One region of the Mesorhizobium sp. B2-5-3 genome, then DNA from elsewhere that is predicted to be linked to it. Evidence: riboswitches for the same ligand, from Rfam matches in the RefSeq annotation. Region 1 holds a riboswitch; the other holds the start of a gene.
What was found. Region 1 has a riboswitch for cobalamin ahead of FJ867_RS07630 (ABC transporter ATP-binding protein). Riboswitches for the same ligand answer to the same signal wherever they lie in the genome.
Positions count from the first base shown of each region.

Region 2: linked by a shared signal. The riboswitch ahead of bluB (5,6-dimethylbenzimidazole synthase) and the one ahead of FJ867_RS07630 (ABC transporter ATP-binding protein) in region 1 are both predicted to bind cobalamin.

Region 1 is NZ_VFUS01000003.1:43,660-47,869, forward strand. It holds gene FJ867_RS07620 (Gfo/Idh/MocA family oxidoreductase) at 1-226, opposite strand, end outside; gene FJ867_RS07625 (LacI family DNA-binding transcriptional regulator) at 408-1,433, shown strand; cobalamin riboswitch at 1,496-1,705, shown strand; gene FJ867_RS07630 (ABC transporter ATP-binding protein) at 1,962-2,750, shown strand; gene FJ867_RS07635 (ABC transporter substrate-binding protein) at 2,796-3,743, shown strand; gene FJ867_RS07640 (iron ABC transporter permease) at 3,752-4,210, shown strand, end outside.
Region 2 is NZ_VFUS01000008.1:37,401-41,610, forward strand. It holds gene FJ867_RS19540 (pirin family protein) at 1-223, opposite strand, end outside; gene FJ867_RS19545 (DUF2277 domain-containing protein) at 264-530, opposite strand; gene FJ867_RS19550 (exodeoxyribonuclease VII small subunit) at 629-880, opposite strand; gene FJ867_RS19555 (histone deacetylase family protein) at 884-1,810, opposite strand; cobalamin riboswitch at 1,932-2,112, shown strand; gene bluB (5,6-dimethylbenzimidazole synthase) at 2,161-2,913, shown strand; gene FJ867_RS19565 (TetR/AcrR family transcriptional regulator) at 2,959-3,564, opposite strand; gene FJ867_RS19570 (MFS transporter) at 3,685-4,210, shown strand, end outside.

The DNA of each region.
Region 1 (4,210 bases):
CAGGCACGACCACGTCGAACACCGCATCGGGTCTGGTCTGGGAGAGAACGACGTCGAGATCGGTCCCGATCGCGACCCCGGCGAGGTCGTATTCGCGTGCCCGCTGGCGCGCCCTGTCGGCGTCGAGGTCGACGAGACCGACGATCTTGACGGCAGGGGATTGGCTGATGGCCTCGAGCCAGGTTTTGCTCATGGCTCCGCACCCGACCAGGACGACGTGCATCATCCAGCGCTCCTCCGGCCAACCCCTCCTGGCTGGCACCCACGGCAGTCCGTAAATGACTTCCGTAAACGTTTACGATGACACACCCGATGGCATATATTGTCAATCGGATTTGTACCGTCGGCTCTGAAACGCCTTGGCCGCACGACCGGCTGGTGCTAGCCAGAAGCAGGAGGGGGAGGTCTTGGCGTCCAGCATTCACGATCTTGCGCGGCACCTGAACATTTCGATCGGTACAGTCTCGCGCGCGCTTAACGGGCGCGCCGACGTGAACGCCGAGACACGCCAGCGCGTGCTCGAGGCGGCCCGGAAGCTCAATTATTCACCGAACCACTCGGGCAGGAACCTACGCCGCGGCACCACCCATGCCGTGGCTTTCATGCTGCAGCCGCATCCGGGCGACCAGCAGTATGGCGAGCCGTTCTTCATTCCGTTCCTCACCGGACTGCAAGCGACATTGGCCGAGTGCGGGCTGGACCTGATCATCGTCATGGGCGCGCCGGCGGATTATCAACAGGAGCGGCTGCGCCGCGTCGTCGAGACGCGTCGTGCCGATGCCGTCGTACTGGCCTGGACGCGGCGCGAGGACGATCGCATCGACTATCTGAGCAAGGCCGGCTTTCCCTTCGCGACGCTCGGCCGAAGCCGGTCCGGCGACGACAGCTATCCCTCTCTGGATCTGGATTTCGAGAAGGCGGGCGCCGATGCGGTCGACCGGCTGGTTGCGCGTGGCCACCGCCGCATCGCCGCCATCCGGCCGTCGCTTGACCTGAATTTCGGTTATCTGTTTCTGGAGGGTTATTGCAAGGCGCTGCGGCGGCACGGCATCGAAGTCGATCCCGGCCTGATTGTGGACGGTTTTATCAACGAAGCCGGTGGCTACGCGGTGACACCGCAAGTCATGCGGTCGAAGGATCCGCCGACCGCGATTATCTTCAACAACGACTCGATGGCGCTCGGCGGCTGCAAAGCGCTCGCCGAAATGGGGATCAAGCCCGGGCAGGATGTCGCGGTGATCGTCATCGTCGACACGCCGCTCTGCCGTTATTTCTCGCCGGCGCTGACCGGCTTTCGCCCGAGCCTGGATCCGATGGGGCGGCGCCTCGGCGAAATCCTGCTCGCCTCGCTCCCGGCTTTCGCCGGCGCGAAAGGGCCAGAGATCATTCGCGAGGTCTGGCCGCTGGAACTGGTGGCGCGCGATAGCGATTGACCGGATGATTGTATTGTTATAACAGAACATACATCGACCTTGCCTTGACGCTGCCTGCATCCTAGGCTGCGACTCGTGATGGTCCCCGCGCCGCAAGGCGAGGGGTGAAAAGGGAACATGGTGAGGCCCGATTTTCGGGTCGAAGCCTTGGCTGCCCCCGCAACTGTAAGCGGCGAGCAAAATCCGAAAAGCCACTGGCCGGCAAGGCTGGGAAGGCAGGATGGCGCAACGACCCGCGAGCCAGGAGACCTGCCATCTGCATGAGTTGACCGGACGGGGTGTGCCGGGAGGAGACGCGGGGTTCGGTCTTGTCGACCGGTTCAAGCCAGCTTCCTTCCGTCGCCATTTTTGAAAGTGACGGAAGTTGGACGGCTCCATCGATCGCATTCACTGCATTCCCATGCATCGCATCATCGTGTGCACGCTTTGCCGCGATATCGCCACCGAGGTGAATTCAGGCCAGCGTCCGGCAGGATTGGCAGGCAAGACGCTGGCCCGTATTCCGGCAGGCCCTGCAAGGAATTGCCCATGACCGCGCCGCTTCTCGAGGCCCGCGACCTGGCCGCGGCGGCGGATGGCCTGCATCTGGTGCATCCGGTCAGCCTTTCGGTGGCGGCGGGCGACCGTCTCGCCATCATCGGTCCCAACGGCGCCGGCAAGACGACATTGCTGCGCATGCTGTCGGGCATGCTGCGGCCGAGTTCGGGCGAAGTGAAGCTCACCGGACGCCTGCTGGACAGGATTTCGACCGCCGAGCGGGCGCTGCACATCGCCGTCGTCGGCCAGACCGATCAACCGGATCCACGGCTGGCGGTGATCGATTATGTCGAGCTCGGCCGGGTTCCGCATACCGGCCGCAGGCACAGGAGCGAGGAACGCGACATTGTCGTCGAGGCGCTGCGCCGGACCGGGCTGTTGCCGCTGCTTGGCCGCACCATCGGCTCGCTGTCGGGCGGCGAGCGCCAGCGCGCCCAGCTTGCCCGCGCCATCGCGCAGGAGCCGAAGATCCTGTTCCTCGACGAGCCGACCAACCATCTCGACCCGCGGGCGCGCAGCGAGTTGCTCGAACTGGTTGCAGGCCTCGGCATGACCGTGATCGCGGTGCTGCACGATCTGGCACTGGTGACGCCTTTCGCCACCAGAGTCGCGGTGATGAGCCATGGCCGGTTGCATGTGCTGGCGCCGCCACGCGAAGCACTCACCCAGCAGCTGATCCGCGATATCTTCGGTATCGACGTCTTTAGGTTGCGCCACCCGACGGAGGACCGCGAGCTGACGGTGTTCGAGGTTCCGAACCGTGCCGCGCCATCTTCGTGATCGAAGCCATTTCCGGCAGATCCTGTTCAACAAGGAGCAACATCCGTGAAACGCCTTGCCGTGTCTCTTGCCTTCTCCCTGCTCGGCTCTACGGCCTTCGCCTTTCCGGTGACGGTCGACAGCTGCGGCAAGCCGCTGACCTTCGACGCGCCTCCAAAGCGCGCCGTCATTCACGATCTCAACATGGCCGAGATGGCCTTCGCACTGAAGCTGCAGCCGTCGATCGTCGGCCTGACCGGCATCACTGGATGGTACAAGGTCACTCCCGAATTCAAGGCCGAACAGAGCTCGATCCCCGAACTGGCGCCCAAATATCCGACGCTGGAAAACTTGGTCGCTGTCGAGCCCGACTTCTTCTTCGCCGGCTGGTATTACGGCATGAAGCCGGGCGGCGAGGTGACGCCCGATACGCTGGCGCCACACGGCATCAAGACCCTGGTGCTGACGGAAAGCTGTGTCCATCTCGACAAGAACCGGCCTGCCGCTTCGATGGACCTGCTCTATGGCGATGTCGAGAAGCTGGGCAAGATCTTCGGCAAGGAGGCCGAAGCGGATAAGCTCGTCTCCGGCTGGAAGGCGCAGCTCGCCGAAATCGCCGCAAAGGTCGGCGACCGCAGGGGAACGCGCGTCTTCCTCTATGATTCCGGCGAGGACAAGCCGTTCACATCAGGCAAGTTCGCCCTTCCCAACGCCATGATTTCCGCGGCCGGCGGCGACAACATCATGGCCGACATGGACACCAGCTGGGGCAACACGGATTGGGAGACGGTGGCCTCGCGCAATCCGCAATTCCTCATCCTGCTCGACTATCAGGATGGCGGCGGCTACCGGAAGCTGCTCGATTTCCTGAAAGCGCATCCGGCAATGAAGGAGACAGACGCGGTCAAGAACGAACGCTTCGTGGCGCTTCGCTATGCCGAACTGACACCCGGACCGGCCAACATCGAAGCGATCGGCAAGATCGCCAGGGCGATGCATCCGGAAGCTTTTTAACCGGGAAGATGACTTTGCGGCACAAGGCATTCGTATTGGCCATGATGGCGGCCGCGTTGGCTATGGCCGCGCTCGCGCTGCTATCGATCGCCTATGGTTCGACGATGATCCCGCTGGGCGACGTCGTTGCAGCACTTGGCCATGCGATCGGATTGAAGGGGCATGACGTGTCCGGCCCGGTCGGCAGGATCGTCGTCGACCTCAGATTGCCGCGCACCATCCTGGCCATCTGTCTCGGCGGCGGCCTGGGCGTGGTCGGCGCGCTGTTGCAGACAGTGACGCGCAACGATCTTGCCGATCCGTTCCTGTTCGGCCTCTCGTCGGGAGCCGCCGCCGGCGCTGTCTCCGTCATCACCGTCTTCGGCGACAGTTTCGGGATCTGGACGCTACCGATCGCCGCGTTCACCGGAGGTATTCTGGCGGCTTGCGTTGTGCTTTTGCTGGTTGCGCGGGTGAGGGGACAAGGC
Region 2 (4,210 bases), on a different contig from region 1:
GAGGATGCGGCCGGACATCGAGCGCCTGACCGGCACGAAGGATGGCCGGGCCCATGCGGTCGAAGAAGATGAAGGGACCGACCAGCCGCCTTTTGGCGGTCGGCAAGGCGCGGCGAACCTGAAAACCGCCAATGTCCTTGGCGTTCGGAATGACCATCAATTCGATTTGGTCGCTGGCAAAGGCATCGCCGGCTTCAGGGTCCTTCCCGGGAAAGAAGCTCATGAACTCTCCTTGTCAGCGGCCGATGGCTGCTTTGGCCAGATCAGGCAAAGCGGATCGCCGCCTTCGCCCGCAGCTTGGCCGCAACCTCCTCGCGATTGCGCGGATGCTGGTTGGTTTCAAGCGAATCGAGAAGCTCGCGCGCCGACGCCGCGATGGCCTCGACGGCATGGTCGAATGCGTGCTGGTTCTGCTTCGAAGGCCGCGTCGTTCCGCTCAGCTTGCGAACGAATTGAAGGGCTGCATCGCGCACCTCGTCGTTGGTCGCCGGCGGATCAAAATTGAACAGGGTCTTGATGTTTCTGCACATCGCTTCCGTATCTCCTCTTGTCCTGGAGCCGTTTCAATCGGGACGCGTTCTATCCTCAATCATGATCGTGTCAAAAACCAGAGAGACGGCTGCGTGCCTCAATCCGCGTCCAGCGGCTCCGTCCCGACCGGCTTGCCGTCGCGGGACAGCCTGATCTTCTCCACCTTGTCCTCGGCCGCCTTGAGCAGCCGGTCGCAATGCACCTTCAGCGCCTCGCCGCGCTCGTAGATCCTGATCGACTGGTCGAGCGGCACATCGCCACGCTCCAGATCATCGACGATCTTCTCCAGCGCGTCGAGAGCCTGTTCGAAGCTCATCGCCTTGACGTCTTCGTTGGTTTCACCAGCCATCATTCATCCTTTCATCAGTCGCCCGACATGGGCGGCGACCGAAAATGCCAATCCTTGCAGATCGTAGCCGCCCTCGAGCAGGCTGACGAGCCGGTTGCCGCTGTGGCGCGCCGCGCGCTGCATGAGTTGGCCGGTCGCCCAGTCGAAATCATCCTCGGTCAGGTTGATCTCGGCCAGCGGGTCGCGATGATGCGCATCGAAGCCGGCCGAAATAATGATCAGGTCGGGTGCAAAATTGTCGAGCGAGGGCAGCACGCGCGACAGGAAGGCATCGCGGAACGCCTCGCTGCCGGTCTGCGGCGCAAGCGGCGCGTTGACGATGTTGCCGGCGCCGGTTTCGTTCTTTGCTCCGGTGCCGGGGTAGAGCGGCATCTGGTGCGTCGAGCAATAAAGCACGGACGGATCGTCCCAGAAAACATCCTGCGTGCCGTTGCCGTGATGCACGTCCCAGTCGACGATGGCGACGCGTTCGATATCGTGTTTGCGCTGTGCATAACGTGCGGCGATGGCCGCCGTGTTGAACAGGCAGAAGCCCATCGCCGTCGCTTTCTCCGCATGATGGCCGGGCGGCCGGGCGGCGACGAAAACGTTGTCTGCCCTGCCGGCAAAGACGTCGTCGACGGCGGCGTTGGCGGCTCCGATCGCGGTGATCGCCGCTTGCCAGCTCTTCGGGCTGGCCGTTGTGTCAGCATCGATGCGGGCGATGCCCGTATCGGGAATGGCGGCGCGTACCCGCTCGACGAAATCCTCGGGATGCGCGTAGAGAATGGTGGCCTCATCGCCTTCCGGCGCCTCGAGGCGGTCGAGCGCGGCAAAAGCCTCGTCGTCGAGCACGCGCTCAATGGCGCGCAAGCGGTCCGGCCGCTCCGGATGGCCGGGTGGCGTGATGTGCTCGAGGAAGATCGGATGGGTGTAGAGACGAGTGGCCATGCTCCCTATCTAGTGCCCTGGCGCGGCGATGGCCATGCGTTGCGGCCTGATGGTTGGGGAAAATCGCGCTTGCGTCCGTTCGCGTCGCCGCGGGGATTGGCGGCGCAGGGGCTTCGTCGTAAAGTCCCGGCCACTGCCTGGTGCCCGCCGCGAGCGGGAGAATCGGGAACACGGTTTGATACCGTGGCGTGCCCAACGCTGTAAGGGGGACCGCGCCGGTAAATGCCACTGTCGATGACGGGAAGGCGCCGGATGCGGGTTGATCCCGAGCCAGAAGACCGGCCTGGCAGGCATCGTCATCCGCATGGTCAGGCGGACGGCAGTTGATTGCAATCGCAAGGGGACAAGCGATGCCGGACAATATGACCATCCCCGTGGGTGACGGATTCGACCAGATGGCGCGCGATGCGGTCTACCGCGCCATGTTCACGCGGCGCGATGTCCGCAGCCATTTTACATCAGAGGCCGTCGACGACGAGGTCTTGGCGCGGCTGCTGCTTGCCGCCCATCACGCGCCATCGGTCGGCTTCATGCAGCCATGGAATTTCATCGTCATTCGTGGCACCGAACGACGGGAACAGGTGCGCGACCTGTTCCTCGCGGCGCGCGAGCAGGAATTGCCGGCGATCGAGGAAGAGCGGCGGGCGCTCTACCGCAAGCTCAAGCTGGAAGGCATCTGCGAAAGCGCGCTCAATATCTGTATCACCTGCGACCGCCGACGCTCACAGGGTTCGCCGCTGGGACGCTGGCACAATCCCGAGATGGATCTCTACAGCACGGTCTGCGCGGTGCAGAATTTCTGGCTGGCGGCGCGCGCCGAAGGCGTCGGCGTTGGCTGGGTCAGCATTATCGAGGCGCAGGCGTTGAAAGGCCTTCTGTCGATTCCCGAGCACGTGACGCCGGTGGCCTATCTCTGTGTCGGCCGTGTCTCGGAGTTCGCGCCGAAACCGGACCTCGAAACACATGGCTGGGGGCGGCGGCTGCCGCTGCCCGAGCTGATCATGAGCGAGACGTTTTGCGGACAGGGCGAAGTTCCGCTCAAATCAACGATCGCACGCCTCAAGGCGGCAACATGCGAAACGTCTGACAAACCCTTGATTTGATTGCCGATACGGCATGCGCAGCGCGCTGCCGGCGGCCTGCCGTCGTCAGGCGGCTCCGGCATCCTTCCTCAACAATCCTTCGAGCAGTTGCTTGAATGCCGCCACCACGGTCTTCGACGTCGCTTCCGGGTCGTTCGAATTGGCGATCCGCTGCGCCGCCTGGCTGCTCGCCCCGTTGATCAGCCGTGCCGCGGTCTCGGGGTCTACGCCCGGGACAACCACCCCGCCGCCCTGCAGCGTCGTCAGGTGATCGGTCATCGACGCGACGCAGGCATTGGCGTTCGGCCATTGCGCGGGATCCCCCAGCACGGCCGGACCGTCCCGAAACATGATGCGCTGGATTTCCGGCTCCAGCGCCATTTCGATGTAGCTCGTGCATTCGTCGACGAAGCTTTGCCAGCGGGTCGGTGCTTTCGCTGCAACCTCATTCACCCGTGCCGCCATCTCGGCGTCTATCTCGGCGATAACCGCCTGCAAAAGCCCCTTCTTGTCCCCGAAATGATGATAGAGCGCACCGCGCGTCAGCCCTGCCGATGCGGTGAAATCATCCATCGATGCCTCGGCATAACCGATCGTTCCGAACGCATGCCGGGCCGCGGCAATCAATTTGGCGCGCGTTTCGGCGATCATTTCCCTGCGGGGCTTGTGCATCTCTTCTGGCCTTATCTACATACGTCACGTATGCCAATTGACATACGCGACGTATGATCTATTTAGTATTCATACGCATCGTATGTAATTTCCGAATCGCCTTTTGTCGAGGAACGGACCATGCAGAACCCCTATTCCGAGATTTTTCGAGCCCCTGGCGCCAAGGGCTTTGCCGCTGCAGGCTTCATGGCGCGCCTGCCGATCGCCATGGCGCCGATCGGCATCGTGGCGATGCTGTCGCAGACGCGTGGCGAATACTGGCTGGCGGGTGCCGTCTCGGCGACATTCGCGCTGGCCAACGCTTTCCTGGCGCCGCAGATCTCCAGGCTGGTCGACCGCCTCGGCCAGACATGGATCGTCGTGCCCACCACCATCATCTCCGTGCTGGCATTCCTGCTGCTGATTGCGTCGGCCAACCAGGATTGGCCGGTATGGACAATGTTCGTGTCGGCGCTGCTGGCAGCGGCCATGCCCAGCATGCCGGCAATGGTGCGCGCGCGCTGGACCGAGCTTTTTCGCGGCCGGCCGGAGATGAACACCGCCTTCGCCTTCGAATCGGCGGCCGACGAACTGGTCTATATCGCCGGCGCGTCGCTGTCGGTGGGCCTCAGTGCGGCGCTGTTTCCGGAAGCAGGCATGCTGGCGA